2 regions of the Mycobacterium sp. SMC-8 genome follow, and region 1 is predicted to be linked to the other one. Evidence: riboswitches for the same ligand, from Rfam matches in the RefSeq annotation. Region 1 holds a riboswitch; the other holds the start of a gene.

Region 1 (15,368 bases):
GCCGCAGCCTCGGGGTCGAGGTAGCTGCCGCCGGCCACCGTCGGCTTCAGGTTCTCGTCCAGGTCGTACCGCAGCGGGATACCGGTCGGGATGTTCAGGCTGACGATGTCTTCGTCGGAGATCCCGTCGAGGTACTTGACCAACGCCCGCAGCGAATTGCCGTGCGCGGCGATCAGCACGGTCTTACCGGCCTTCAGGTCCGGCACGATCACCTCGGTGAAGTAGGGGACGAAGCGTTCGACGACGTCCTTCAGGCACTCGGTCAGCGGGGGGCCGCCGGGGATGTCGGCGTATCGCGGGTCGCGGTCCTGGCTGAACTCGCTGCCGGGTTCGATGGGCGGCGGCGGGGTGTCGTAGCTGCGGCGCCACGCCATGAACTGCTCTTCGCCGTACTTGGCCTTCACCTCGGCCTTGTTCAGCCCCTGCAACGCGCCGTAGTGGCGCTCGTTGAGGCGCCAGTCGCGGTGCACCGGGATCCAATGCCGGTCGGCCTTGTCCAACGCGATGTTGGCGGTGGTGATGGCCCGGCGCAGCAGCGACGTGTACAGCACGTCGGGCAACCGGTCCTGCGCCTTGAGGAGCTCACCGGCGCGTGCCGCCTCGGCCCTGCCCTTGTCGGTGAGGTCGACGTCCACCCAACCGGTGAACAGGTTCAGCGCGTTCCACTCGCTCTCGCCGTGGCGGAGCAGGATCAGCGTCGAGGTTTCAGCCATGGGCTGATCTTCTCACGGCCGGGTCCAGTCGTCGTCGCGGTCGTCGGTGATGAGGTGCTGGAAGGCCTGCAGGTTCTTCAGCGACTCCCCGCGCGATACCCGCCACTCCCATTCCTTCTGGATGGAGGTGCGAAAACCCAACTCCAGCAACGTGTTGAAGTCGGAGTCCACCGCTTCGAGCACCTGCCCGAGCACACGGTCGACCTCGTCGGGGGTGACGGAGGCCAGCGCCATCCGGCCGACGAGGTAGATGTCGCCGACGTTGTCGAGAGTGTAGGCGACGCCGTAGAGCCTGCGATTGCGCTTGAGCAGGAACCGGTAGACGCCTTCGTGGTTCTCGTCGGGCTTCCGGCACACGAACGCCTCGACGCGCACCGAGTGCTCACCGATGGAAAGGATCGTGTTGGTCTTGAGCCTGCGCTCTCCCGGCAGCGCGACGACCAGCCCGGGCAGCCCGCCGGCCCCGCCGTCATGGTGGCTGTACTCCAGGTCGTGTTCCTTGAGCGTCTGCTCGATCAGGTCCTGCACCGCCGCTGCGCTCTTCGCCCTTCGCGCAAGCTCATCGCCGCTCATGCCCGGACTCCTCTGCGCATTGAGAACCGACGCCCGCTGCGCCGAGCCGAAAGCTGGTGTGCAGCACGGTAATCGGCGATGGCCCGGCCGTACCCGGCCAGCAGAGCGTCGACGGTGTGAGACCAGGAGAACGTGGCGGCGTGGTCGAGGGCGGCGCGGCTCATCGCGGCCGCGTCGGCGGCGAGCACCGCCGACAGCGTCGACGCCCATGCGCGGGGGTGGTGGCCATCGACGAGGGCGCCGCTGACACCATCGCGCACCGCGACCGGGAGTCCGCCGACCGCGGCGGCCACCACCGGCGTCCCACACGCCTGGGCCTCGACGGCGACCAACCCGAAGGACTCCGAGTGGCTGGGCACCGCGACGATGTCCGCGGCCCGGTAGACCTGCACCAGTTGGTCGCGCGACTGTGGGGGAAGGAAGGTCACCCGCTCGGAAATACCCAGCTCCGCGGCGAGATGAACCAGGTTGTCCGGAGTGGCCAGTCCCGACCCCGACGGGCCACCGGCGATGACCACCTGCACTCCCGGCAGCAGGGCGGCCGCGCGCAACAGCACGTCGGGAGCTTTCAGCGGCTGGATCCGGCCGACGAACGCCACGATCTGCGCTTCGATGTCCAGCCCGAGAGCGGCCCGGGCGGCTCTGCGCTCGCCCGGTGTGAAGGTCTTCAGATCGACCCCGGGGTGCACCACGTCGATGCGCGACGGATCGGCCTGGTGCAGCGAAACGAGTTGGTGCTCTTCGTGTTCGGTGTTGACGATCAACCGGTCGGCCTCGTCGACCACCTGCTGCTCGCCGATCGAGCGCATCGGCGGCTCCGGGGTGTCGCCGTCCGCCAGCGACGCGTTCTTGACCGCCGCCAAGGTGTGGGCGGTGTGCACCAGCGGCACGGCCCACCGGTCAGCGGCCAACCACCCGACCTGGCCCGACAGCCAGTAGTGGGAATGAAGCACGTCGTAGTAGCCGGGTTCGTGGGTGGCCTCGGCGCGCAGGACCCCGGCGGTGAACGCGCACAGCTGCGTCGGCAGGTCGTTCTTGTCCAACCCCTCGAACGGGCCCGCCACGACGTTGCGCACCAGCACCCCGGGCGCGACCGGCACCACCGGCTGGTCGGACGACGAGGTGGCCCGGGTGAAGATCTCCACGTCGACCCCGCGGCTCGCCAGTTCCAGCGCGGTCTGCAGCACGTAGACGTTCATGCCGCCGGCGTCGCCGGTGCCCGGCTGGGCCAGTGGGGAGGTATGCACCGACAGCACCGCCACCCGGCGTGGCTGGGGCAGTCCGGACGGTAGGCCAGCCGGTTCGGTCGCTAGACGCACATCGTCATGTCTACACCGCCGGGCCGCGGGCCGACCTCAGGCACTGACTTCGGGCCTGCGAGCCGCCCGCCGCATCGCGCCGATCGGGTCCGCGTACAGCCCGCCGAGGGACACGATGCCCGCGCCGGCTTCCTGGATGCGGTTGCCGAACGCCGTCACCCGGATGTCGCGGTGCGGCAGCGCGGAGCGGGCGGCGAACGCGGATTCGACCAGTGGCATGCCTTCGGGGTATTCGGTGAAGGCCTGGCCGCCGACCACCAGGTCGTCGGGGTTGAGCATGTCGCGCAGCAGGGCGACGGCCTCGCCGAGGACCCGCGCCCGTTCGGCCACCAGCGCGGCGGCCTGCTCGTTGCCCTGCCGGGCCGCGCGCAGCACGGCCGTGACGGTCGACGCCGGCCCCTCGGCGGGCACGATGCGCGCCCTGCGAGCCGCGGTCAGTACCGCCTCGTCGCTGACAGTAGACTCCAATTGCCCTGTGCCGCCGAGGAGTTCAGAGAACGCGGGCAGTCCGGCGATGGTGCCCGGACCGCTGGCCGGCGAGTGCACCCGACCCCCGATGGACAGCGCGTAGCCGACGGTTTCGCGGGCGTACACGTACAGGCTGGTGGAGGTGGTGTCGGGCTGGCGGCGCACACCGAGCAGCAGTTCCGCGCCGGCCATCGCGTCGACGTGCGACGCGACCGACACCGGCAAGCCGATGGCCTCGGCGAGCACCGGGCCGACCGGCGCGTCAGACCAGCCCAGGCGCGAGTGGTCGAGATAGCCGGTGGTGCTGTCGACGACGCCGCCGGTGGCCACCCCGACCCACAGCGGGCGGCGACGGTGCCAGCGGCTCAGGTAGCGGCGGGCGCTGCCCGCGATCGCCGTCAGCGCGGCGGACTGGGGGCCGCGCGGGGTCGGCGTCTCCACGACGTCGAGCGTGCGGCCGAATAGATCGGCGGCCACGATGATCGTGGTGCGGGCGCCGATGTGGATGCCCAGCGTCAGGAAGGGTTCGTGGTTGACCTCTACCGGGACACGGGGCCGGCCGATGGCGCCGGACACCGCGAGATCGGCGCGCTCGCGCAGCATGCCGGCGTCCAGGAGCGCGGTGACCTGGCGGTTCACCGTGGCGATGCTGAGGCCGGTGACCTGGGCGATGACGTCACGGGCGATGGGCCCGCGCTGGCGGGCCGCGGCGAACACCGCCGCCGCGGCGGCCTCGGGGACGCGCAGCGCGGGGGCGACGATGTGGTGCAGCAGCGCCTGCGGGTAGCGGCCGCCCCCGGCAGCCGGCTTGACGCTCTTAGGCGGTGCGGTGCGGGAGCGTGGGGCGAGAGTGGCAGTGCTCACGGAGCTGTCCTTCGTCGAGTCGGGGATGGTCTGGCAGATGCCACACCTGGCGACTCAGCAGGACGTGATCAGTCCGGGCGCAGTCAGGCGCGGCGAGGTGCGCAACAACAACACGCACGCCGCGCGGCAGCGGGAACTGCCTGACTGTTCGGAGACATGGCGAGAACTTAGCACGGCTTCGCGGGCCCGCGCGACGGTCGGATGCGTGCGCCTAGGCTTGGCCTCATGACGACGCCATCAGATGCCCGCCGGGTCGCAGTGGTCACCGGAGCCAGCGCCGGAATCGGCGAAGCGACCGCGAGAACGCTTGCTGCACAAGGCTTTCACGTGGTCTGCGTGGCCCGCCGGGAAGCTCCGATCCAAGCGCTGGCCGCCGAGCTGGACGGGACGGCGATTGTGGCCGACGTCACTGATCCGACGGCCGTGGCGGCGCTCGCCGGACGGCTCGACCGCGTCGATGTGCTCGTCAACAACGCCGGCGGAGCCCGCGGACTCGAGTCGGTGGCCGACGCCGACGTCGAGCACTGGCGCTGGATGTGGGAGGCCAACGTGCTGGGCACCCTGCACGTCACCCGCGCGCTGCTGCCCAAGCTGATCGACTCGGGTGACGGGCTGATCGTCACCGTCACCTCGATCGCCGCGGTGGAGATCTACGACAACGGCGCCGGCTACACCTCGGCCAAGCACGCCCAGGGTGTGCTGCACCGCACGCTGCGCAGCGAGCTGCTCGGAAAGCCGGTCCGGCTCACCGAGGTCGCCCCGGGCATGGTGCGAACCGACTTCTCGCTCAACCGGTTCGACGGTGACACCGAACGCGCCGACAAGGTGTACGAGGGCGTGACGCCGCTGGTCGCCGAGGACATCGCCGAGATCATCGGGTTTGTGGCAAGCCGCCCGCCCCACGTCGACCTGGATCTGATCGTGGTCCGCCCGCGCGACCAGGTCAGTGGCGCGTCCGGGTCACGGTTCAACCGGGTGACCTGACCTCCGCCGAAATTGCATTCCACGCGCGTCAAGTCGCACTTGACGCGCGTGGAATGCGATTTCGGCGGGAAAACCGGTCAGCGGCCGGGGCGGTCGCCCACCGGCTGCGGCGCCTCCGACGGCGTCACCGGCGCGGTGCTGGGGATGTTCTCCGGAGCGTCGCGCTCCGACAGCGCCGACATCGAAACCCATTCGTCCCAGGGCACCGCCCAATCCCAGATGTCACCGTCGGCGTAGGACAGCGGGATGCGGGTGCCGGTCACCTCGACGGGATCGCCGTAGATCGCGACGTTGAAGTACTGCTCGGCGTCCTCGAGCGACAGGTTGATGCAGCCGTTGGTGACGTTGCTGTTGCCCTGGGCGCCCGAACTGGCCGGGTTGGCGTGGATGAACTCGCCGTTGTTGGAGATCCGGACCGCGAACCGCTCCCGAACGTTGGCGTAGCCGGCCGCCGGGTTGGTCATGTAGAAGTCCTCGTACTTCTCGGTGACCACGTGGATCCCGCTGCGGGTGACGTTGCGGTCAAGATCTCCCTCGCCGTAGCTGCACGGGAAGTCCATGATCACGCCGGCGTCGGTGAGGACCTGGATCCGGTGTGAGGACGCCTCGGCCTTCACCACCTGGAACCGGCCGACGGAGAAGTCCAGCGTCGAGTCCGCGGCCCCGTAGGCGCCGTCGCCGAACGGCACGCCGTAGAGCTTCGCGTCGACGTGCACGGTGGTGCCCGCCGGGTAGTACTCCCTGGTCCGCCAGTGCACCCGGGACCCCGCGGCCTCGTCGGGCAGCCAGGCCCAGCTGCCCTCCACCGGCGGCGTGGTCGTCACCGTCAGCGCCTTCTCGACTTCGGCGCGGTCGTCGTCGGCGATCGCGGAGTCGAACTGCAGGATGATCGGCGCCGCCACCCCGACGGTCTGCCCGTCGGCGAGCTGGAACCGGCCGTTGACCTGCACGGACGGGTCGACGGTGGTGAACGACGCCTCCACCGGCACCGACTTGCCGTCCTTGCCGACCGCGGTGCCCGCCCAGGTGTACTCGACGCCGTAGCCGAGCGGTTCGGTGACGGTGAAGACGTTGCGGTCCCGGTTCAGGGCGCCTTGGACCACCTTGCCGCCGGCATTGGTCAGGGTCACCTTCTGAAACCAGCCGTCGGTGACCTCGACGCTGACCGGCGTGTTGGGTTTGACGTCGTCGGACGCGTTCGCGGGCTCAAAGCGCAGCGTCGGCGCCTTCGCCGCCTCGCCGGCGTCGGATCCGCCGGGCGCGCCGTTGTCGCTGGACGCGCACGCTGCCAACGCACCGGGTACGACGACGCCGACCGCCAGGGCGGCGAGGGCACGCCGCCGCGTGATCGACGGCAGCGGTTCAGCAGGGCTCACGTGAAGCCACGGTACCTAGAGAGAGCAGCCGACCAGCACCGGCTCGGGTGTGAGGTCGATCCCGAACGCGGCCCGCACACCGTCGCGCACCGCCCTGGCCAGCGCGATCACCTCCGCGGAGGTGGCGGACCCGCGGTTGGTCAGCGCCAGCGCGTGCTTGGTCGACAGCCGGGCCGGCGCACCGTCCCCGGGATGGCCCTTGGCGAATCCGGCGCGTTCGACGAGCCAGCCGGCGGCGAGCTTCACCCCGCCCGGGACGGGATAGTTCGGCACCGGACCGTCGACGGACGCGGCGAGCCGGTCGAGTTCGGCACGGCTGACCACCGGGTTGGTGAAGAACGAGCCGACGCTCCAGGTGTCGTGGTCGGCGTCGTCGAGAACCATGCCCTTGCCGGCCCGCAACGACAGCACCGCCGCCCGCACCCGGGCCGGTTCCGCGCGCTCCCCCGGTGCGACGCCCAGTACGGTGGCCAGCTCCCCGTAGCGCAGCGGCGCGCTGCGACCCGACGGGTCGAGCGTGAACTCCACCTCCAGCACCACCCAGGCCGACGAGTGCTTGACAATGCTTGTGCGGTAACCGAACTGCAGGAATTCCGGGGTGACCCAGCGGTCCTCACCGGTGCGGCGGTCCAGCAGCCTGACCCCGGTGATGGTGTCGGCCACCTCGGCCCCGTAGGCGCCCACGTTCTGCACCGGCGTCGCACCCGCCGATCCCGGGATACCGGACAGGCACTCCAGACCGCCCAGACCGTGCGCCAACGACGCGGCGACGACGTCGTCCCACACCGCGCCGGCTTCGGCGCGCACCACGGCGCCGTCGATGTCGATGCCGGTGTTGGCCAGCCGCACCACCGTCAGATCGGCCAGGTCGTCGGCGATGACCACGTTGGACCCGCCCGCCAGGATCAGCGCGTCCGGTCCGGCCTCGCGAACCGCGGGACCGATCTGCTCGGTGGTCTCGCAGGTGATCAGGCAACGCGCCGAGGGACCGACACGCAGCGTGGTCAGCGGTGCGAGCGGCACGTGCTGGGCACACGGCACGCCGCCGGACAACGAACTGACCACGACAGCTAACGGTAGCGTGGCCAGCTATGCCTCGTTCATTCGACATGGCCGCCGAGTACGAGGGCACGGTCGAACAGGTACACAACGCGTTCAGCGACGAGCACTACTGGCTGGTCCGGCTCAGTGACTCCGGTGCCGATCACGCCTCGCTCGACGAAATGGTGGTCGACGAGGCGGGAAACGTCCGCGTCAAGACCACCCAGACGCTGCGCGCCGACCGTCTGCCCGCGGTGGTCACGCAGTTCCACCGCGGTGACCTGAGCTTGGTGCGTGAGGAGATCTGGACCCCGATCAGCGACGGGCGCGCCTCGGGGGTGGTGCGCGGCTCGATCCCGGGTGCTCCGGCCGAGCTGACCGGCGAGGCGCAGCTGGGGCCGGCCGGCGCCGGGGCGCGGATGACATTGACGGCCACCGTCGAGGTCCGGGTACCTCTGATCGGCGGCAAGATCGAGAACTTCATCGGCAGTCAGCTGGTGGATCTGGTGATCGCCGAACAGCGGTTCACCACGGTGTGGATCACCGAAAACAGCTGACCGGGTCTCTACCATTCACGCCATGGCTGCCCCGCTCGGACAGGTGACCCGGGGCACCACCGGCCACAACCGGCTTCGGCGCAGCGACCGTTGGCTGGTCCACTCCTGCCGGGTCCGCACCGCGCTGCAGTCGACGGCCGACCCGCTGGTGGTCGACCTGGGCTACGGCGCCAAACCGGTGACCACGCTGGAGCTGGCGATCCGGCTGCGCCGGGTTCGCCCCGACGTACGGGTGATCGGACTGGAGATCGACCCGGAGCGGGTGCGCGCCGGTCAGGCCGCGGTGCGGGACGGGACCCCCGATGGCGTCGAATTCGCTTTGGGCGGCTTCGAACTGGCCGGACACCGGCCGATCCTGGTCCGGGCGTTCAACGTGTTGCGTCAGTATCCGGTCGACGAGGTGGACGACGCCTGGGCCGCGATGCGCCGCGGCGTCGCCCCCGGCGGCCTGATCGTGGACGGCACCTGTGACGAGCTGGGCCGGCTGTGCTGCTGGGTGCTGCTGGACACCGCCTCGCCGGTCAGCCTCACGCTGGCCTGCGATCCGTTCGCGATCGAGCGGCCGTCGGATCTGGCCGAACGCCTGCCGAAGGTGCTGATCCACCACAACGTGCCGGGTCAGCCGATCCACACACTGCTGCGTGCCGCCGATCGCGCCTGGGCCAGCGTCGCCGGCCACGGCGTGTTCGGTCCGCGGATCCGGTGGCGGGCAATGCTGGAATTGCTTGCCGGCGAAGGGTTTCCGGTGACATCGCCGCGCCGCAGTCGGCGCGACGGCGTCCTCACGGTGCCGTGGGACGCCGTCGCACCGGTCAGCTGACGGGCTCGGGCTCGGGCTCCTTCTCGAAGCGGTCCGCATCGTCGAGGACGTCGTCGAGATCCTTGGCGACCTGTATGTCGAGACCCCGCATGTGCGCGGGCGGGGTCATCAGTGCCACCACGACATAGGTCAGCAGACCCGCGAGGAACGCGATGAACGTCGGCCAGCCGTCGAAGGAGGCGCTGATGAGGTCGTTGGGGATGTACAGGATGGTGTTCTCGACGCCGAACATCGTCGGGGTGAGCACGAAGAGCGCGATCCGGACCGCGAAACCGACGGCGATCGCGGCGACGGCCGCGGTGGTGGTCCCGCGCCGCCACACCAGACCGAGGATGAACGGCACGATCAGGCAGGCCAGCATCAGGTCGAATGCCAGCGTGAGCAGAATTCCCGTCTGCTGCACGTAGATCGCGAACAGGATGGAGAACAGGGTCATCGGCGCCATCGCGATGCGCGCGGCGCGCAGCAGTGGATCCTTCTTCCCGGGCACATGCACGCGCCGCACCCCGCCGAGGTTGCGCACGCACACGTTCGAGATCGCCAGGATCGCACCGTTGGCGGTCGACATCGACGCGCCGACCAGCCCGCACAGCACCAGCACCGTCAGCCCGGCCGGCGCGTACCGGTCCAGCAGCACGAACAGCACCGGCCCGTCGAGTTCCTCCGGCAGGAACGAATGCGCGGCGAGCTCGACCAGTCCGAACGGGATGCAGATCGCCACCGTGCCGGCCGCCGCGGTGAAGCAGGCCTTGCGGGCGGCCTCGGGCGACTTCGCCGAGAACACCCGCGCCATGAAGTCGATCGCGACGATGTCGCCGATCCCCAGCGCAATCAGTGTCGCCCAGTTGATCACCGCACCCTGAGCCGGGTCGGAGAGCTGACCGAGCGCTAATGGTCCTGTGCCCTCGGCGATGTCGAGCCCATGTGTGCTCGTCATCCAGATGAACAGCCCGATCGCGCCGACCAGGATCAGTGCCATCTGGATGATCGCGGTGTACGCGTCGGCGATCAGTCCGCCGGTCCCGGTGTAGGCCACCGCGATGGCCGCGATCAGCACCACCCCGAGCCAGTACGGCATACCGAGGAAGTAGTTGAACAGCAGGCCGCCGGCGACCAGGTTGCCGGCCACCAGCATGCAGAACGCGACCACGAGAAGCAGTGAGGCGCCGATCTCCACCGAGCGACCGAACCGCAGCCGGTAGTAGTCGGGGAACGACGTCAGCCCCATCCGGTTCATCGGCTTGGCGAAGAAGATGCCGGTGATCGTCAGGCACAACGCCAGCCCCAGCGGCAGACAGGCACCGGCCCAGAATCCGAATTCGAAGGCCAGATCGGTGTTTCCGAGGGTGGCGTTGGTGTCGACCGCCGCGCCCATCAACGCACCGCCGACGAGCCAGAACGGCAACATCCGGCCGCCGACAAGGAAATTCGCGCTGTCGCCTTCGATGCGCCGCGATACAGCGAAACCGACGGCCACCACGATGGCGATGCTGATCGCCACACCGAGAAGGATCATTGGGGATCTCCCGAGATCACGCGGAGACCGAGCCTCCACACTTGCGGAAGTCTCCCGGGTTTTTGTCCCGCCGTGGAGCGGCCGGGCTCCGGTGCCGGCCGCCTGCGTCTCTCGGACCAGACCCGGCTGCCTGCCGGCGGAACCCTAGGCGCGCCCCACATGCCGATGTGAGTCCCAGCCAGGAAAACTCCCGTGCATTACGTCCGGGCGCACCGGATGTAAACGATGCGTTTCCTGTTCCAGTGGACAGCAATTCACCGACGTGTTGACAATTGTCGCAGGCGCCGTGCGATCCGGCGCCCCGGACGAGGTGCGTCGTACCCGGTCAGCGACAAGACGGCGCGTTGGGAGCTTTCATGTCCGACTATCCCGACCCGTCGCTGCCCAACGCCGAGGGCGCGTGGGCTCAACAGGCCGAGGCCCGGCTCGGCGATCGGCGGCTGCGCGAGGAGATCGACCGCGGCCTGAGCTACGGCCTGGAGGCCGCGCCGACGATCAACGACCGGACGATCTCGACGTTCGTCCGCGGCGAGAAACCCCATTTCGCCGGTGAGCGCGGCACTTTCCTGAAGTGCCCGTTCATCGAGGACGTCAACGAGGTCGACGACGCCGAGGTCGCGATATTCGGTGTTCCGCTGGACGCCGGCGCCACCTACCGGCCCGGAACCCGGTTCGGCCCTCAGGGAATTCGCCGCTCCACCAACCTCTTCGGGACCTACAACTATGAGTCCGGTGTCGATCTGCGCGAACAGCTGAACATGGTCGACATCGGTGATGTGTTCACCATCCCGGGCAACCTGGAGAAGTCGTTCGATCAGATCAGCCAGGCCATGGCCCACGTCGCCCAGAAAGGCGTCATGCCGGTGGTGCTGGGCGGTGATCACTCCATCGGCTTCCCCACCATCCGCGGGTTGGCCCCGTACATGGACGGCAACATCGGCATCATCCACTTCGACCGGCACGTCGACACCCAGGAGACCGACCTCGACGAGCGGATGCACACCACACCCTGGTTCCACGCCACCAACATCAAGAACGCGCCGGCGACCAACCTGGTGCAGATCGGCATCGGCGGCTGGCAGAGCCCTCGCGAAGGCGTGAAGGTGGGCCGGGACCGCAAGTCGACGGTGATCACCGTCGGCGACGTCGAGCGCGTCGGCGTGGAGAAGATTGCAGAAGTCGCCCTTGAAATCGCGTGGAAGGACGCCAAGGCGGTCTACCTGTCCTTCGACATCGACGTCATCGACGCCGGGTTCGTCCCGGGAACCGGCTGGCCGGAACCCGGCGGACTGCTGCCCCGGGAGGCGCTCAACCTGGTCAAGATGGTCTCCGAACCCGGCCTGGCCGGCATCGAGGTGGTCGAATGCTCGCCGCCCTACGACTGGGCCGAGCAGACCGCGCTGATGAGCTCACGGGTGATCCTGGACAGCCTGGCCGCGCAGGTCCGGTCCGGCAAGCTCGGCAAGAAGGCGGCCAAGGCCAACCGCCCGGCCTGGGGGCCCTAACTAGTCTGGGGGCATGCGTATTGCCTTGGCCCAGATCCGCAGCGGCACCGATCCGCGCGGCAACCTCGCGCTGGTCGAGGAGTACACCGGCCGCGCCGCCGAGGCGGGCGCGTCCCTCGTGCTGTTCCCCGAGGCGACCATGTGCCGCTTCGGGGTGCCACTGGCCCAGGTCGCCGAGCCGTTTGACGGGCCCTGGTCCACCGCGGTGCGCGACGTGGCCGTCCGGGCCGGCATCGTCGTCGTCGCGGGCATGTTCGTCCCGTCCGCCGACGACGACCGCGTCACCAACACCCTGCTGGCCACCGGCCCCGGGGTGGAGGCGCGCTACGACAAGATCCACCTGTACGACGCGTTCGGCTTCACCGAGTCCGCGACCGTCGCACCCGGCCGGGAACCGGTGGTGATAGCCGTCGACAGCGGGTCGGGGACGGTGAACGTCGGTCTGACGCTGTGCTACGACATCCGCTTTCCCGAGCTGTACGTCGAACTGGCCGAACGCGGGGCGGAGGTCATCACCGCGCACGCGTCGTGGGGTACCGGGCCCGGCAAGCGGGACCAGTGGACCCTGCTGGCCCGGGCCCGTGCCATCGACACCAACAGCGTGGTCGCGGCCGTGGGGCAGGCGTATCCGGGTGACGAGATCGCCGCGCTCGGACCCACCGGGGTCGGCGGCAGCGTGGTGGCCTCCGCGCTCGGCGAGGTGCTGGCCTCGGCGGGCGACGAACCCGAGCTCCTGGTGTGCGACATCGACCTGGACGCCGCCCGCAAAGCCCGCGAGACGGTCGCGGTGATGCACAACCGCTCAGGATTGGCTCATCGCGGTAAGGCACAATCGCTGGCGTGACTGATCCCTGGGCCCGTCCGCCGCAGCAACCGCCCGGTCCGCCGCCGATGCCGTTTCCGCAGGACCAGCCCCCCGGCCATGCGCCAGGGCCGACCTCCGCCGCCCCGCAGGAAGGTTCCTCATTGCCGGCGAAACTGAAGAACCTCTTCAGCGACCCCCTTTCGATCGTGCTGGCCGTCGTCATCGTGCTTGCGCTGGTGATCGCGGGCCTGCTCGGCGGTGAGCTCTACGCACGCAATCGCGCCGACACCGTCGTCGCCGCAACCGTGGAGTGCGTGGTGCAGGACGACGCCACCGCGTCGTTCGGGGTGCTGCCGCCGTTCCTGATGCAGCACGTGTCCGGGCATTACACCAACATCCGGATCGAAACCGCGGGCAACCAGGTCCGCGACGCCAAGGGCATGAAGGTGCACCTGGACATCAACGACGTCCGGCTGCAGGACACCGCGAACTCCGCCGGCACCATCGGGTCGCTGGTCGCCAACATCACCTGGAGCGCTGAGGGCATCAAGCAGACCATCCAGGGCGCCATCCCGCTCGTCGGCAGCTTCGTCACCGGGGTGACCACCAACCCGAGCGACGGCACCATCGAGCTCGAGGGCGCCCTCGGCAGCATCACCGCGCGGCCCGAGGTCGCCGACGGCGGCATCGCGCTGCAGGTGCAGCAGGTCACCGGGCTGGGGTTCACACTGCCGCGCGAGGCCGTGCAGCCGGCCTTGGACGCGTTCACCTCGCAGCTGACGCAGGACTACCCGATGGACATCCGCGCCGATTCCGTCGAGGTCACCGATGCCGGTGTGGTGAGCCAGTTCTCGACCCGTAACGCGTCGATCCCGAAGCAGACCGACGATCCCTGCTTCGCCGGCCTGTAAGAGTCGGTCCCGGTAACGGTCAGTCGGGGAAACCAGCGAGCACCGCTCGGGTGCCGGACAATCCGAGCCGGGTGGCGCCGGCATCGAGCATGGCGGTCGCGTCGGCGGCCGACCGGATCCCGCCGCTGGCCTTCACGCCGAGCCGGCCGTCCACCGCGCCGGCCATCAGCTCGACGGCACGGACCGACGCCCCGCCGCTGGGGTGAAAGCCGGTGGAGGTCTTCACGAAATCGGCGCCGGCGTCCTCGGCGACCCGGCACACGTCCACAAGCAGCGGTTCACCGCTGATGCCGAGAATCGCGGCCGACTCGACGATCACCTTGAGCACCGCCCGGGGAGCTGCCTCGCGGACCGCGGTGATGTCGGCGCAAACGGCGCCGAGTTCTCCGGCCAGCGCGGCCCCGACGTCGATGACCATGTCGATCTCCCGGGCACCGGCCTCGGCCGCCAACCGGGCCTCCTCGGCTTTGACCACCGAAAGGTGCTTGCCGGACGGGAATCCGACCACGGAGGCAACGGTGGCGTCGGGCGCCAGCATGGTCACCGCGGTGACGAACGTCGGCGACACGCAGATCGCGAAGACGCCGAGTCCGGCGGCCTCGGTGACCACGGACTCGATGTCGGCCTCGGTGGCCTCGGGTTTGAGCAGGGTGTGGTCGACGAGCGCGGCGACCGCGCCGCGCGTGTAGGAACCCATCAGAAGGGCTCTTCGGTGCCGCCCGGATTGCACCTGGTGGCCATCATCTCGTCGGCGCTGACCTCGGGCCGCCACGGTTCCAGATTCCAGCTCGTCTTACCGGGCTGGACGAACTCGGCGAAGTTCCAGTGGCACAAGAACTGCTCCTGCATCCCGGGGATCGCGGCATCGGGAGACAGCGCGAGCACCTCGGCCCATGCCGCCGCGGCGAGCTCCTGGGTGCCGGCGTGACCGGAGATGCGTCGCGCCGACGCGGTCGGGTACACACGCAGGCTGGACAGGTCCCCCCACTTCGCCCACTCCACGTGGTCGACGTACGAGGGCGCCGCCGGAGCCGGGGTGGCCTGCGCGGTGGGAGCAAACGCCACAGCGGCCGCCGCCGCGGCGACGGCGATCACCACCGTGCGCACTAGCGTGACTTCCCTTGGATCTCCAGGATCTTGGGCCGGACGTCGACGAGGTACACGCCCGCGGCGACCGCGGCGATCGCGACACCGGTGATGCCGAGCACCAGCGCGAGCAGCACTCCGACACCGAGGATCACCAGCCACACCGGCTTGGTGAGCTTGTCGGCGGCCGTGTAGGCGTCGGGGCGCTGCATCGCGGCGTGCACGAACGCGTAGACCGACGTCACCAGGACAGCGACCTGCAACGCGAAGAGGACGTAACCCACAAGGCCTTGGAGCTCCACGCTTCACAGCCTATGCGGGTTACGTCCCCTTTTCGAACTCCACCGCTGACGCGGTGGTGTCGTTACTTCTGGGTGACCTTCTTGGCGGCGGCCTTCTTGGCCGGAGCCTTCTTGGCCGGGGTCTTCTTGGCCGGGGTGGCCGAGGTGGCCGAAGTCGCCTTGGCCGGAGACTTCTTGGCGGGCGCCTTCTCGGCGGCCTTCTTCACCGGCTCGGCGGCCGACTCGGCCCTCTTGGGCAGCTCCACGCCGACCAGCTTGGCGGCGCGCTCGCCGACCGCGCGGGTCTGCGACGCGACGTTGCCCAGCGCCTCCTGGGTCAGCTCGACGGCCTGGTCGGTGTACCCCTCGACCCGGCTGGCGGCCTCTTCCAGCGCCGGCTGGCTGCGCAGCCGCTCGATGGCCGCCTCGCCGCGCTCGATGAGCTTGGTGTAGGTGGTCTGCGCCGCCTCGGCGTAGCCCTCGGCGAACTTGCGCAGCTCATCGGAAGTCAGCTTGCCGCGGATGTCACCGAACTGCGAGGGCAGATCC
Region 2 (15,368 bases), 110 kb from region 1:
ATCTACAACCGGACCGTCGGGGCGTTCGATGGCGACTTCTCCGACACCGACGCGCTGCAGTGTGGTGAGCAGATCACGCAGCCCAACGGCGTGGTGACCGATCGTTTTGCGGGTGATCTCGCGGCCTTTGGCATCGACGATCGAGACCGCGTGATCATCGCGGGCCCAGTCGATTCCACAGGTGAGCCCATTGGTGGGTTCCGTTGGCAGGGTATTTCGGGCAGACTTCATGACAGCCTCCTCGCTGCTAAGCCCAGTGGGGAGGCACCCTTATGTGCAGGTTCCGGGGCACGACTGCCGGTTCGCTCACTGAGCGGCGCTCGGTGGCGCATAGCCCTGTCGACGGTCAACGCGCCCCGGGTAACCACTGGCCTCCGCAGAACTCATGCTGGACATCGAATGTGTCGAGCGAGCAGGGCGATAGATCAGCGGCACCTCGGGTGCATCGGCAATCCATCCAAGATCACCGACACAAGGATGGTGCACCAGTGAGCGAAAAAGTCTGGTTCATCACCGGTGCGTCGCGCGGCTTCGGACGCGAGTGGGCGATCGCGGCGCTGGCATGCGGTGACAAAGTGGCCGCCACCGCCCGTGACCTGTCCACCCTCGACGACATGGCAGCCGAGTACGGCGACGCGCTGCTGCCACTGAAGCTCGACGTCACCGATCACGACGCCGACTTCGCCGCGGTCGCGCGGGCCCACGACCACTTCGGCCGGCTCGACATCGTCGTCAACAACGCCGGCTACGGACAGTTCGGGTTCATCGAGGAGCTCTCGGAGAAGCAGGCCCGCGACCAGATCGAGACGAACGTGTTCGGCGCGCTCTGGATCACCCAGGCCGCACTGCCCTACCTGCGCGAACAGCGCAGCGGCCACATCATCCAGGTGTCCTCGATCGGCGGGGTCGTGGCCTTCCCCAACCTCGGCGCCTACCACGCGTCCAAGTGGGCGCTGGAAGGGTTCTCCCAGGCGTTGGCCCAGGAGGTCGCCGAGTTCGGCGTACACGTCACCCTGATCGAACCGGGGGGTTTCGCCACCGACTGGGCCGGGCCGTCGGCCAAACACGCCACCGCGCTGCCGGCCTACGCCGACGGGCACGCCAGGAACGAGCAGATGCGCGCGTCACGGACGGCACGCCCGGGCGATCCGCAGGCGTCGGCCCGCGCGCTGCGCAAGATCGTCGACAGCCCCGACCCGCCACTGCGGGTGTTCTTCGGGGAGCTGCCGCTGGAGCTGGCCAGGGCCGACTACCAGAGCAGGCTGGCGGAGTGGGAGAAGTGGCAGCCGGTGGCGATCGAAGCCCAGGGGTGAGGCGCGGCGCGCGATGTGACCGGGCCGCCTACGCCGCGCGCAGGCGGCGGGCCCCCAGCACCGCGTCGTAGTGCCCGAGCAGCTCGTCGCAGATCGCCGGCCAGCTGCGGCCCAGCACGCTGCGGCGGGCGGCCACCGAGTAGCGGCGACGTTCGGCGATCAGGTGGTCGACCGATGCCGAGAGCCGGTTCTCGAATTCGGTTACCGGGAGCAGGAATCCAGTGCGGTACGGGGTGACCAGATCGCGAGGCCCGCCGGCGTCCGGCGCGACCACCGGCAGTCCCGAGGCCATCGCCTCCTGAACCGCCTGACAGAAGGTCTCGTGCTCCCCGGGGTGGACGAACACGTCCATGCTGGCGTAGGCGGCCGCCAACTCGGGCCCATACAGGGCGCCGGTGAAAACCGCCCGGGGAAGCATGTTTTCGAGCTTGGCGCGGTCCACGCCGTCACCGACCACGACGAGCTGCAGATCGTCGCGCGCGTGCAAAGCGGCCAGCCGCTCGACGTGCTTCTCGGGCGCCAACCGGCCGACGAAACCGATGACGGGCTTTCCGTCGGGCGACCACGAGCGCCGTAGCTCCTCGTCACGTGCCGACGGCACGAAGCCCGTCACGTCGACCCCGCGAGCCCATTTGTGCACTCGGGGAATCTGATGTGCGGCAAGGCTTTCGATCGCCGCAGTAGACGGCGCCAGCGTGCGGTCGGCCTTGGCGTGCAGCCGGCGGGTCCAGGCCCATGACGCCTGCGAGAGCATCCCCACCCCGTAGCTCTGCGCGAAACCGGCGACGTCGGTCTGGAAGACGGCCACCGTCGGGACACCGAGACGCCGCGCGGCGTGCACCCCACCCCACCCGAGCAGGGCCGGGGAGGCCAGATGCACCACGTCAGGCGCGAATCCGCGCAGCACCCCGACCATCCGCGGCCGCGGAACCCCCAGCGGCAGCGAGGTGACCTTCGGGAGCATCATCGACGGAACCCGGTGCACCCGGACCCCGTCGTGCACCTTGTCGGCGACCGGCTGCCCGCGCGGGGTGTCCGGAGCGATCACCAAGGCTTCGTGGCCGGTGCGACGCAGATGCTCGATCACCCGGAGCACCGAGTTGGTGACCCCGTTGACATTCGGCAGGAACGATTCGGCGACGATGGCAACGCGCACACGCCGACGGTGACATCGTCAGCTGTCGGCGAGGTTGCGCGCAGGGATATGTCACACGAATACCCGGTGCGCGGCCAAAAGCGGGCCCCGAACCGTCATCGCGACAAGGATGGACCCATGCACTGGACACGCCCTCTGGCCGCGCTTGCGGCGCTCGGGTTGCTGACGACGGCGCTCGGATGCACCACCGAGATCAGCGGCGCCCCCCGCGTCGACGCGACCGCGACGCCGCTGGCGCTGACCGAGGACGGGTTCGGCATCGTCGCAGGCTTCGACGACGCGCCCGCCAAGATCGAGATCTACACCGAGCCGCAGTGCACGCACTGCGGCGACCTGCAGTACGACTTCGGCGACCAGCTCGCCTACCAGATCACCGTCGGCGCGCTGCAGGTCACCTACCGGCCGCTGACGTTCCTCGACACCAGCTACGACGGGTACTCGGCGCAGGTGGCCAACGCGCTGTTCCTGGCCGCCGACGCCGTCGACAACTCCGCGGCCACCGGCACCCAGCTGCAGCGCTTCGTCCACGAGCTGTGGGTCAACCAGCAGCCCGGCGGCCCGGAGTTCACCGGCCGGCAGCTGCGCGACATGGCCGGCAGCGCGGGTATCGCCGATGCCGTGGCCGACCACATCGCCAGCGGCTCGGAGGCCGTCGACGTCGTCGAGATGGACGACACCAACTTCGATCTGCTGTTCGACATCGACCGCACCGAGACCGGCACCCCGACCGTGTTCGACCTCAACGCCGGCAAGAGGCTCGACATCTACGACGACGACTGGCTGACCGACCTGGTCGCACCGTAGCGGCGTTCGATCAGCGCGGTGACGCCCAGCGCGGTACCCGCGATCAGCCAGCCGAGCACCGCGATGGACCCCGCCGGGATGATGGCCAGCGCGGCATTTCGGTCCTGCACCCGCACCAGATCCGGGTCGTTGACGTCGTATTCGACATAGATGCGCATGCCGTTCTCGAGCTCGGACGGGTACAGCACACCCAGTTCGGGACGGTAGGTGACCCGGTCCTTTGTGACGAACTCGATGGTCGAGCGCCGCTGTCCCGCGTCGAGCACAGTGGCTTCGGCCACCCCGAGATGGCGTTCGATCTGGCGGTCGTTGCGCCACGCGCCGAGCACCAGCAGCACCGACTGCAGTGTCACCAGACACGCGGCGACGACGATGCCGATCCGGACCCGGCGCACGATCCGCGCCCGCCGCGGCTCCCCCGGCTCGCCGTACAGGTGCGGAATCACGAACTGCCGCAACGCCTTGAGGCGTCGCACCAGGTCGGTCACAGCAGGGCAGCCCGGATCGACGCGTGCAGCTCCCGCAACGAGGACCTGTCCGCCTTGACCTCCAGGACGCGCATGCCGTCGGCGTCCTCGTCGAGCGCGTCGGCGAGCTGACCGGCCTCGATCTGGCGGCTCTCCACGTGATAGGCCCGGCACAGCGCACCGACGTCGACATCGTGCGGTGTGCCGAAGATGCGCGAGGACACGTCGGAGAACCGCGGGTCGCCCTGCTCCAGCAGCTCGAAGATGCCGCCGCCGTTGTCGTTGGACACCACGATGGTCAGGTTCTGCGGGGTCGGCTCGGTGGGCCCGATCAGCAGACCGGAGCTGTCATGGACGAACGTCAGGTCGCCGATCAGCGCGACCGTGCGCCCGCCGCCGCGCTCGTGGGCGAGCGCCGCGCCGATCGCCGTCGAGACGGTCCCGTCGATACCCGCGACACCGCGGTTGGAGCGCACCTTGACCTCGGCGGTGTTGAAGCCCACCAGCGCGATGTCGCGGACCGGGTTCGACGCGCCGAGCACCAGCTGATCGCCGGGCCGCACCGCGTCGGCGACCGCGGCGGCCACGTGCAGACCCGTCGTCAACGGATGCGCGGCGAGCTGCCCGCGCACCGCATCGACGGCGCGCCGGCCGGCCTCGGCACACCGGCGCATCCAGTCCTGCGACGGCTCGCCGGAGGTGATCGCGCGGGTGCCGGTGGCCTGGGAGTTACCCGACACGTCAGGCCAGCGTGGACCGGTGGTGAGCGCGAACACCGGCACCGCCGGGTCGGCCAGCAGCGCCGAGACGGGTCGGTGCAGCGTGGGCCGGCCCAGCATGATGACCTGCTTGGGACGCAGCAGCCGCAACGCCAGCGGATGCAGCGGATTCTGCGCGTACGGAGCCGTCGGCTCGGCGACCGTCGGAAGGTGGGCCAGGTTCGGGTGCACGCCCGCTCCGTGCCCGGCGATCACCACGGTGTCCGGCGTCAGGTCGATGTCCAGCGGCTGGTCGAACGTCACCGGGGGTGTGTGGGTCCACGGCCTGCCGTCGGGGCGGCCGTCCGGCGCGTAGGGCGTGGCGGGGTCCTGCGCGTCGGGCACCAGCGGCTCACGCAGCGGGATGTCGAACTGCACCGGGCCCGCGTTCGCCGACCGGGATCCAGTGGCCGCCACCAGGACTCGGCATGTCGCCGAGCGCCACTGGGCGTTGAGCGAATCCATGTCCGCCAAGTCCTCGGCCAGGCCGAGGCTGATAGTGGCGCGCACCTGGGTGCCGAAGTAGCCGAGTTGCTCGAAGGTCTGGTTGGCCCCGGTGCCCAGCAGTTCATAGGGCCGGTTGGCCGACAGCACGATCAGCGGTACCCGCGCGTAGTTCGCCTCGACCACCGCCGGGCCCAGGTTGGCGACCGCGGTGCCGGACGTCATCGCCACACACACCGGGGCCCGCTCCGCCACCGCGAGCCCGATCGCCAGGAAACCGGCCGTCCGCTCGTCGATCCGCACGTGCAGGCGCAGCCGTCCGGCCCGGTCGGCGTCGTGCAGCGCGAAGGCCAGCGGCGCGTTGCGCGAGCCGGGGCACAGCACAACGTCGCGGACGCCGCCGCGGATCAGTTCGTCGACGACCACCCGGGCCTGCGCCGTCGAGGGGTTCACCACTACAGGGTATCGGCGAAGAAATTGAGGATCGCGGTGTTGACGACCTGCGGCTTCTCGATGAAGCCCAGGTGGCCGGTGCCCGGGATCTCCAGGAACTGCCCGTTGGGCAGCGCGTTGGCGACCTCGCGACCCAGGTGGGACGGCAGCACGACGTCGTCGGCGAACCCGATCACCAGGGCCGGGGTGGTGACGTTCTGGTAGGCCGCCAGCCGGCTGCCCTGCGGGGCGATGTCGAGCTGGGTGCGGATACCGGGGGTGGGCTTCTGCGGCCACATGGTGAACATGTCGATCCAGTCCCGCACGGCGTTGTCATCGTTCAAGGTTTTCGGTGAAAAGCTCTCCAGCAGACGCACTTTCGCCTCGAACTCGACCGGGAGCGGGGCGCCGGCCTGGGCCAGTGCCCGCTCGCCCTGCCAGAAGAAGTCGCGGGTGCGGTCGTGGCGGCCGCGGGTGGCCATCAGCACCGCCGATCGGACCAGCTCGGGGCGGGCCACCATCAGCTCCTGGGCGATATAGGAGCCCATCGAGACCGCCACGATCCGCACCGGGCCGAGCCCGAGGTGCTCGATCAGCGCAGCGGTGTCGCCGACCATCGTCTCGGTGGTGAACCCCGATGCGTTCTCGGTCGCGCCGATGCCGCGGTTGTCGAACGTCACACACCGGTAACCGGCGCGGGCGAAGACGGGCACCTGGTGCAGATGCCATGTGCGCCCGGCGCCGCCACGGCCTGCGATGAACAGCACCGGCTCCCCCGAGCCGCGATCGTCGAATGCCAGATTCACCCCGCCGACGCTACTGGAAGCCCGCGAGGCGCCGAGAGTGCGCTCGACAGTGCCGGTCGGGCCGTCATCACGCTCTCAGCGCACTTTCGCGACCGGCTTTCCACGCCGAATCCGCTTGAGCGCGGCGTCCCACAGCAGCGCGGTGGAGGTGGCCAGCGCCGCCGGTTTGACCATCTCCTTGCCCATCAGCGCGGTGGCCAGCGCCTTGGTCGACGCCGAGGCCTTCGACATGTGCCCGGAGTCGAACGGCGGCTGCGGGTCGTACTCCATCGACAGCTGGATGGCCTTGGCTCTGGCCTCGCCGGCGATGCGCCCGGCCAGCCACAGGCCCAGGTCGATGCCCGCCGACACTCCCGCCGCGGTGACGGTCTTCTCGTCGGCGACCACGATCCGCTGGTCGCCGACCGGCTGCGCGCCGAGCGTCTTGAGCACCGGCAGCGCCGCCCAGTGCGACGTGGCGCGCTTGCCGTCGAGCACCCCCGCGGCGGCCAGGATCACCGACCCCGAGCACACCGACGTCGTCCACGTCGACGTGCGGTGCGCCCGCCGCACCCAGTCGAGCACCTTCTGGTCGCGGGCGTGCTCCATGGTGGCGAAGCCGCCGGGGATCAGGACGATGTCCGGCGACGGCGTCTCGTCGAAACTGTGGGTGGCGCCGATGAGCAGCACGTGCGAATCGGCGGCGATCGGACCCGGCTCGTGCCAGACGAATCGGACCTCGACGTCGGGCAGCCAGCGGAGGCTCTCGTAGGGTCCGATGAAGTCCAGGGCGGTATACCCGGGATACAGCATGATGGCGACCTGCATGGTCCCTCCTCGATCTCTCAGGCGAATGTTCTGCGGTACCGGTCAGGTGATACGCCCAAACGGCGAACGAAGCTGCGGCGCAACGTCTCCGCCGACCCGAAGCCGCAGCGCGCGGCGATCACCGTGACGGTGTCGTCGGTCTCCTCCAGTTGGCGGCGCGCCGCTTCGGTGCGGACCCGTTCCACATACGCGCCGGGCGCCTCCCCGACCTCGTCGGTGAACACCCGGGTGAAGTGGCGCGGGCTCATCGCGGCGCGCCGGGCGAGCTCCGAGATGCTGTGCGCACCACCGGGTTCGGACTCGATCGCCTCCTGCACGTCGCGAATCGGGGTGCGCCGGGCGCGGGGCATCCACACCGGCGCGGCGAACTGGGTCTGGCCGCCGGGCCTGCGCAGGTACATCACCAGGTAGCGGGCGATGGTCTGTGCGGCCTCGGTGCCGTGATCCTCCTCGACCAGCGCCAGCGCGAGGTCGATACCGGAGGTGACGCCCGCGGCGGTCCACACCTTCTCCGAACTGCGCACGAAGATCGGATCGGGATCGACGGTGACCGCCGGGAACTCGGCGGCCATGTGGGAGGCCGACGCCCAGTGCGTGGTGGCCACGCAACCGTCGAGCAGTCCTGCCTGTGCGGCCAGCACGGCGCCGTTGCATACGCTGACCACCCGGCGGGCGTTCGGTGTGACAGCCGCGACCCAGTCGATCAGCGCCGGGTCCCGGCGCGCCGTCTCGACACCCCAGCCGCCCGGCAGCACGACGGTGTCGACCGGGTCGCCGGGGTCGGGCAGCGGCTCGGCGACCAGGGTCAATCCGGTGCCGGTGCTGACCGCGACACCGTCGACGGACACGACCCGGACCGCGTATCCCTCACCGAGGCCCTGCCCGCTGACGTACACCGAGGCACTGGTGAACACGTCGAAGGGGCCGACGAGGTCGAGCGCCTGCACGCCGGGGAATCCGACGATCAGCACGGTGCGCGCCATGCCCCCAGTGTCGTCCAGGGGCGGGATGGCGTCCAGGCCATGCACCCCACAGATCAGGACAGCAGCGGAAAGCACTCCCGGACCCGGTCGATCCACCACTGCCTGCGGTCCGGCGGGGCGGCCAGCGCCGCGACCCGGTCGGGGTCGGGGGTGACGGTCGCGGCGGGCAGGTAGCCGTCGGCCGGGACGACGGACGCGGCGACGTCCTCGACGAACAGTCCGCCGGTGCCGAGCCCGCAGGCGTGCCCGAGTGTGGGCAGCGCGGCCGCGGCGACCAGCCCGACCCCGATGCCGACCGCGGAGTCCAGCGCGCTGGAGACCACGACGGGGATGTCGATCTGCGCGGCGATCTGCAGCATCGCGTGGACACCGCCCAGCGGGGCGACCTTGAGCACGGCGACGTCGGCGGCGCCGCTGCGGACGACGTGCAGTGGGTCGTCGGCCTTACGGATGCTCTCGTCGGCGGCGACGGGGACGTCGACCCGGCGGCGTACCTCGGCCAGCTCGGACACGGTGCGGCACGGTTGTTCCAGGTACTCGAGCGGACCGTCGGCCGTCAACGCCCGCGCCGCCGCGACCGCCTCCTCGACCGTCCAGCCACCGTTGGCGTCCACCCGCACCGTCGGCACCACGGCGCGCACGGCGTCGACCCGGGCCACGTCGTCGGCCAGCGTCTGGCCGGGTTCGGCGACCTTCACCTTCGCGGTGCGCGCGCCGGGGAAGCGCGCGAGCACGTCGGTGACCTGCGCCGCCGGGACGGCCGGCACCGTCGCGTTGATCGGGATGCGGGCACGGCGCGGCGCGGGCAGCGGGCGGTAGGCGGCCTCGATGCCGGCGGCCAGCCAGTGCGCGGCCTCCGGCGGCCGGTATTCGACGAACGCACCGAACTCGCCCCAGCCGGTGGGGCCCTCGATCAGAGCGAGTTCGCGCGTGGTGATGCCGCGGAAGCGGACCCGCATCGGCAGCGCCACGATGTGCAGCCGCTCAAGGACGTCGACGAGTTCCACCACCGCTTCATCGTGCCTCAGCGGCCGGCCTGCTCCAGCACCAGCGGCAGGGGTTCGGCGTCGGGCCTGTCGGCGCCCGACGGCAGCATCTTCAGGCCGACGACGGCGACGATGATGCCGCTCACGAAGATCAACTTGGCAGCGGAGACGGCCTCGGCACCGGTGGCCATCGCATAACCGACGGTCAGGGCCGCACCCAGGCCGGTCCACACCGCATAGGCCGAGCCGATCGGGATGTGCTTGACCGCCCAGCCGAGGCCCCAGATGCTCAGCACCATCGCCACCAGGAACACCACGGTCGAGCCCGGCCGGGTGAAACCGTCGGACTCGCCGAGCGCGGTCGCCCACACCGCTTCCATCACCGCGCTGACGATCAGGATCGTCCACGGCATGTCAGCTCACCACCTTCAGTCCGGCGACACTGCCGACGAGCAGCAACAGCAACAGCAGGCGCGCCGTGGAGGCCGCCTCCCTCTTCGTCGTGATCGCCCAGAGCACCGTCAGCGACGCGCCGATCCCGACCCACACGGCGTAGGCCGTCCCCGTCGGCAATGTCCGCATCGCGTACGCCAGGCCCGCCAGGCTCGTGGGCATGGTGATCGCGACGACCAGGACGGGCCGCCACCGCCGGAAGTTGTTCGACATGCCGAGCGCGGCCGCCCAGACGGCCTCGAAGAAGCCGCTGACCACCAGAACCAGCCAAGCCACAAGACCTCCTCAACGAGTCAGTCTTGTCGCTGCGGGTACTGCTCCCTCGTCCGCCAGCACCCGGAATTGGGCGCTGCACCGGCCACGTTACCCAACAGTTCCAGGCCGGTCATGTCCCGGAAACAAATGGTGACCGGCATCTCCGGGTGCGGCCGGAGGGGACGGGCGGCGCGGGGCCGCCGACTCACCGCAACCGGGGTCTGGGACTACACCGTGGTGCGGTCGCGGACCTCCCAGTGGGGCTTGCGCAGCTCCTTTTTCAGGATCTTGCCGGTGGGGTTGCGCGGCAGCTCGTCGGCGATGTCGACCGACTTCGGACACTTGTAGGCGGCCAGCCGCTCACGGGCGAAGGCGATCAGCTCGCTTTCGGACGCCTCGCCCTCCAGGACGACGACGGCCTTGACGACCTCACCCCACTTCTCGTCGGGGACGCCGATCACCGCGACCTCGACGACGGCCTCGTGTTCGGCCAGCACCCGCTCCACCTCGATGGAGTAGATGTTCTCGCCGCCGGAGATGATCATGTCCTTGAGCCGGTCCTCGACGAAGATGTAGCCGCCCTCGTCGACGCGGCCGATGTCGCCGGTGCGGAACCAGCCGTCGTCGGTGACGGCCTCGGCGGTCGCCTCCGGCTTGTTGTGATAGCCCTTCATCAATTGCGGTGAGCGGAACCATAGTTCGCCTTGCGTGCCGGTCGGGACGTCTTCCAGGGTGTCCGGATCGACGACACGCACCTCGGCGTTGGGCACCAGCGTGCCCGCACTGGACAGCCGCTCCTCTTTCCCCGGGTCGCGGTGCGCTTCGGGCAGCAGGTGGCTGATCACGCCGCACAGTTCGGTCAGCCCGTAGGCCTGCATGAAATCGGTGTCCGGCCAAGCCTGTAACGCCTGACGCAGCAGCGGCAGCGGCATCGGCGACGCTCCGTAGGCGAAGGTCTTGAGCGACGAGAACAGTTTCACTGCGTCCTCACCGGCCTCGAGCAGCTTGGCCAGCACCGCCGGCACCAGGAATGTACGGTTGGCGCCCTTGAGAATCGCCCCGGCCAGGGTCATGCCGTCAACGTCGCGGGTCATCACGCTCGGGAAGCCGTCGTGAATTCCGAACTGCACGTACGACGATCCGCCGACGTGGAACAGCGGCATCGCCACCATGTTCTTGTCACCCTCGTCGAACTCGAAGCCCTCGTGGGCATTGAGGGTGTGGGCGATGATGTTGGACTGGGTGAGCTCGACACCTTTCGGGCGGCCCGTGGTCCCCGACGAGTACATGATGATGCACACGTCGTCAGGCTGAACCTCCGACGAGCGTTCGGCGGGGGTGGCGGCCGCCAGCAGGTCCTCGTACTCGTCGTCTCCTTCGGGCTTGACGGAGATGACATGGTCGATGTTGGTGAGCTTGTCGCGGATGCCGTCGACCGCGTCCTTGAACTCCTGACCCACGATGAGCAGCTTCGCGCCGGAATCGTTGAGCACATAGTCGAGTTCGTCGGCGGCCAGCCGGAAGTTGATGATCGCGTTGGCCGCGCCCAGCGATGCCGCGGCGAAGGTGAGCTCGACGCACGCCGGGTGGTTCTTGTCGAGGAAGGCCACCACGTCGCCCCGCGTGACGCCCCGCTCCTTCAGCGCACCGGCGAGGCGGCGAACCCGTTCGTTCCACTGCGACCAGGTCCAGGACCGGTCGAGGTAATCCATGGCTTCGTCGTCGGGTTTGGTGGTCGCCCAGTGTGCGAGGCGTTCGTCGAGGAATTGCGGTGCGGACAGGTCGGCCATGGGCAGAAGCGTGCCACGCTGATGCGCGCCGCTGAGCGGATTCGCACAATCGCCCACAACGACTTCACAGAATTCAGTGCACCAGCGGCGCGAGGTGGGTGCGGGCGTAGCCGGCGACGGCCTCGTCATCTGTGACGTCGAGGACGGGGGTGCTGACCTGGACCAGTGAGGCGGCGAGCCGGATGTGGATGTCGGCGACGGCGAGCAGCTGATCGTCGGGCATGGTGGCCCCGGCCGCCCGCAGGGCCTTGGCCATCGCGGTGGCCGCACTGACCAGGAACAGCCTTGCCTCCTCGACCATCTCGGTGGTGGCGGTGAACTCGCCGTCGAGCTGAAGGAACCTGCGCATCACCGGTTCACCGGTGAGCAGCCGTACCCCTTCGCGGAAACAGGCGACCGCGGCCTGCTGGGGTCCGGAGTCGATGGCCACGGTCTGCAATCGCGCCATCGCGAAGTCGAAAGTCTGCCGCCCCAATTCGGTGATCAGTGCGTCGCGGCTGGGGAACCTCCGGTACAGCGTGCTGCGGCTGACGCCGGCCTGGCGGGCGATCACGTCCATGTTGAGGCGGCCGACGCCGACGAGCGCGACCTCTTCGGCCGCGGCCTTGAGGATCGCGGCTTCTTGTTCGCCGGGGGTGTTCCTGGTGCGCGCGCGCCGCATCGGCAGGTCAGCCCGCCGGGCAGCGGCCAGGTGGCGGCGCGAACGAATCAAGGGCGACTGAACGGTGCAGCCGTACCAGCTTCTCGTATTCGATCCTGTTGCGGGCCAACGGGATTAGCAGCACTCTGTCGGGCAGGGTGCGCCACGCCAACTGCAGCAGCCGGGTGTAGAGCGCGAACTCGCGGTCGTGGCGCGTATCCCACCGGAAGCCGGACATGTCGCGGATACCGGGGTGCAGGATGCCGAACGAGCACACGGTCACCACCCTGCCGGCCAGCGGCCGCAGCGCCAGCCAGCCGGGGGTCAGCGCCAACCGCAACGCCGGCGGCAGCATCAGCGTCGGCAGCGGAAGCCTGGTGAGGTTTTCGGTGACCTGGCGCAGGAACGGATTCGACGCGAGCTCTCCGTCGACCATCGACTCGTAGTACTGCTCGGCCTCGGTGTAGGTCGCGGGCAGCTTCGCGTTCTTTCCCGGCAGCTCCAGCGACCGGAAGCCCTCCAGCAGTTGCTGATACGCCGCTTCCCGCTCGTCCTCGGTCAACGTGATCCCGGTGCACGGGGTGAACGAGTTGAGCACCACGAACAGTCCGCTGACCGCGATCCAGTTCCACAGCTTGGGATCCAGCGCGCTGTAGCGCACGTCAGCGAAGTCCCCGGCCCCGCGACCGCGCACCTCCCGGTGCATCCGCTTGAGCCGCTCGCCCTCCGCCGCGCGGTCCGCCGCGTCGCCCCAGATCGCCAGCAGTGCCGAAAACCCGCTGCGCACACCGCGGTCAGCGAAGTTCGAGGCGAACCGCCCGGTCTTGTCGACCGCGGCCGCCACCGGCACCAGCGCGACCTCGTCGAATGCGGCAGCGCCGAAGAGTCCGCTCAGCACGCTGCCGGAGTGCTTGCGGAACTCGTGAAGGACTTTCGGCCGGATGTTCTCGGTGGAGCTGGGTGAGGACTGCTCGACGACCGCGACCATTGCGCCTCCCGAACCTTGTCGTTGACACAAAGACTAGCCATATGTGTCAACATGTCAATGGTGGGCGTCGCGGGCCGGGCGCGAGCGTGCGGCTTGCACGGTGCGAGCGTGCGCGATGTCGGTTATTTGCGCGGTGTGTCCGCCGCAGACACGCACGCTCGCGGGGGTGTGGTGCTTGCGGGGGGTGTGGTGCTTGCGGGGGTGGGCTATGCGCCGGTGCAGACGCCGGAGTCGCGGATCACGGTGCCGTAGACGTTGGCCGTCGCGATGTTGGCGTTGATCTGCCCCGATGGCATCCGCTGTTTGATCTTGTCGCTGATCTGGGTGAACTGATACCACAGCCGGTAGATCGAATCACCGTGGAACAACGGCGAATACTCGCTCTGGTCCGGATAGTTGACGATGAACAGGGTATGGGCGCGTGGGTCCAGAAACGCGGCGGACTGGTCGAGGTTGGCGGCGACGATGTCACCGGCCTGGGTGACTCCGGCCCGCGACCAGTCGTCGCCCTGTTCGGCGAGGAAGCGCTGGAATCCGTACACCTGGTCCATCAGCGGGCCGTACTGGGCATTGATCCACTGACAGGATTCGCGCTGGGCGGTGATCTGCTCAGGGGTGACGCGGATCTGCCAGAGGTTGTACGGGAACGGCGTGTAGTCGGGCTGCCAATCCGACGGGTAGGGGGTGAAGACGGGCAGTGTCGGCGTTGCAGGCTCGGCGTGACCGACCGGCGCAACAGCCAACAGCCCGGCCAATACTGCCGCCATCCCCGCCGCCCGTCGGAACACCGCTACGCTCCGCCGAATTCGGGACGCAGGATCGGCGCCAGCGCCGCCAGCGGGATGTGCGCCTGGACCGTGCCGCCGTCCATCGACCACTGCATGATCCCGGGGGTGAAATTCGTCGGACGGTCACGCCCCACCGGATAGTCCGGCATGTAGATGATCAGCTCCTGGGGCGTCAGCGCCCACGCCTTGTACGCACCGGAGTACACCTTGTCCGGGGTCCAGCGATCGATCACGAACGGGTACGTGCGCGGCTGGTGAGCCGGGGGCGCCACATCCAGTGCCTGCTCGACGAACGGCTGCGCCAGCGGCGGGATGGCCGTCAGCGGATCCAGCCCCGGCTTGACGAGATCGGCCAGTTGCAGCCTGCGGCCGTCGGCCATGTCGAAGGTGAAGGTGCGGTAGGCGTTGTTGAAGTCGGGTCCGTCGGCGTGATAGGTCTCGCGGAACACCACGCTCACCACGTCACCGCGGCGGAAGATCTGGTGGTTCCCCTCGCCGAAACTGTCCGCGACCATCTTCACGCCCGCGGTTCTCCAGTTGTTCATCAGCGTGCTCAGATAGTCCCGGATGACCGGCCCAGCCGCGGAATGGTCGACGAGATCGCCGGGAATCGCGATCTTGATGTCGCGGACCGCCTTGCGCTCGGACGGCACTGTGGTTCGACAGTACTGACCGTCCCACTGCCCGCCCATCTCGCCGCAGAACGACGGCGCCGATGCGGCGGCAGCGGGGGCGCCGATCGTCATCGTGGCGACCGTGGCCGCCGCGGCCAGTACCGGACTCAGCAGGCGCATGTGGCACGTCTCCTCATGGATCCTCAGGGAAGCTCGACTTTACTTGCGCGCCAACGGCCGTCGATGTAGTCCATGGTCATCTTGATGCGGCTGCGGTCGATGCGCGGATCCGGCACGTTGGTGTTGGTGACCGACTGGTCGACGAACAGCAGCACGACGGCCTTGTCCTTCGACGCCGACTGGACCGCAGATTCCAGCACTACGCCGTGGGCGGCCGCCTTGTTGTCGATCAGCAATTGCCGCAGCTCTGTACTCGACTGCGAATACATGTCCTTGAACTCGCCGGTCGCTCCGTCGAGCACTGCGTCGAAGTTCTCGTCGACCTTCGACGAGTCGATACTCGTCAAGACCTGCGCGTACTCCGCGGCTGCTTGCCGTGCCTGTTCGCCGGCTTGTGCGATCTGCCGCTCCTGCCACAACTGCCAGCCCAGGAAGCCGACCGCCGCCAGCAGCACGACGAACGCCGCGGCCACGGCTGCCCGCACCACTCGGCTTCGCCGACCGTCCCTGGTGCCGGTCGTGTCGGGCTCGTCTTTGGCCCCGGACTCGGCGGCAGGAGGTTCGGACTGCTCTGCGGCGTCTACGGCGTCCGGCTTCTTGCCGGTGTCGTGGTCTTCGTCGGTGCTCACGGACATCATCATCTCCTAGCGGACGGTCTCGGTTCAGCGGGGCGGCTCGATGGGAAGCGTCGGGCCACCGTAGGG

The links. A riboswitch is a leader RNA that binds a small molecule or an ion and turns the genes downstream of it on or off. The one in region 1 is predicted to bind guanidine.
Region 2: linked by a shared signal. The riboswitch ahead of KXD97_RS11780 (multidrug efflux SMR transporter) and the one ahead of KXD97_RS11185 (agmatinase family protein) in region 1 are both predicted to bind guanidine.

Annotation. Positions count from the first base shown of each region.
Region 1 is NZ_CP079865.1:2,289,657-2,305,024, reverse strand. Features, by position in the region: gene KXD97_RS11235 (phosphoglyceromutase) at 1-713, opposite strand, end outside; gene KXD97_RS11230 (YbjN domain-containing protein) at 726-1,286, opposite strand; gene mshA (D-inositol-3-phosphate glycosyltransferase) at 1,283-2,605, opposite strand; gene KXD97_RS11220 (ROK family protein) at 2,642-3,937, opposite strand; gene KXD97_RS11215 (SDR family oxidoreductase) at 4,163-4,921, shown strand; gene KXD97_RS11210 (Ig-like domain-containing protein) at 4,999-6,297, opposite strand; gene KXD97_RS11205 (UDP-N-acetylmuramate dehydrogenase) at 6,313-7,362, opposite strand; gene KXD97_RS11200 (DUF2505 domain-containing protein) at 7,389-7,895, shown strand; gene KXD97_RS11195 (class I SAM-dependent methyltransferase) at 7,918-8,715, shown strand; gene KXD97_RS11190 (sodium:solute symporter family protein) at 8,708-10,231, opposite strand; guanidine-I (ykkC/yxkD leader) riboswitch at 10,281-10,390, opposite strand; guanidine-III (ykkC-III) riboswitch at 10,509-10,577, shown strand; gene KXD97_RS11185 (agmatinase family protein) at 10,588-11,736, shown strand; gene KXD97_RS11180 (carbon-nitrogen hydrolase family protein) at 11,750-12,580, shown strand; gene KXD97_RS11175 (DUF2993 domain-containing protein) at 12,577-13,452, shown strand; gene deoC (deoxyribose-phosphate aldolase) at 13,472-14,152, opposite strand; gene KXD97_RS11165 (DUF2599 domain-containing protein) at 14,149-14,559, opposite strand; gene KXD97_RS11160 (DUF2516 family protein) at 14,559-14,840, opposite strand; gene KXD97_RS11155 (heparin-binding hemagglutinin) at 14,903-15,368, opposite strand, start outside.
Region 2 is NZ_CP079865.1:2,396,987-2,412,354, reverse strand. Features, by position in the region: gene KXD97_RS11835 (IS110 family transposase) at 1-231, opposite strand, end outside; gene KXD97_RS11830 (SDR family oxidoreductase) at 489-1,313, shown strand; gene KXD97_RS11825 (glycosyltransferase family 1 protein) at 1,342-2,469, opposite strand; gene KXD97_RS11820 (thioredoxin domain-containing protein) at 2,587-3,273, shown strand; gene KXD97_RS11815 (DUF3592 domain-containing protein) at 3,234-3,752, opposite strand; gene menD (2-succinyl-5-enolpyruvyl-6-hydroxy-3-cyclohexene-1-carboxylic-acid synthase) at 3,758-5,395, opposite strand; gene KXD97_RS11805 (alpha/beta fold hydrolase) at 5,398-6,180, opposite strand; gene KXD97_RS11800 (DJ-1/PfpI family protein) at 6,256-6,987, opposite strand; gene KXD97_RS11795 (GlxA family transcriptional regulator) at 7,005-7,970, opposite strand; gene KXD97_RS11790 (o-succinylbenzoate synthase) at 8,024-8,980, opposite strand; gene KXD97_RS11785 (multidrug efflux SMR transporter) at 8,995-9,369, opposite strand; gene KXD97_RS11780 (multidrug efflux SMR transporter) at 9,371-9,685, opposite strand; guanidine-III (ykkC-III) riboswitch at 9,697-9,763, opposite strand; gene KXD97_RS11775 (long-chain-fatty-acid--CoA ligase) at 9,892-11,454, opposite strand; gene KXD97_RS11770 (TetR/AcrR family transcriptional regulator) at 11,528-12,115, opposite strand; gene KXD97_RS11765 (oxygenase MpaB family protein) at 12,123-13,082, opposite strand; gene KXD97_RS11760 (hypothetical protein) at 13,289-13,849, opposite strand; gene KXD97_RS11755 (mannan-binding protein) at 13,873-14,616, opposite strand; gene KXD97_RS11750 (tetratricopeptide repeat protein) at 14,688-15,299, opposite strand; gene KXD97_RS11745 (MlaD family protein) at 15,327-15,368, opposite strand, start outside.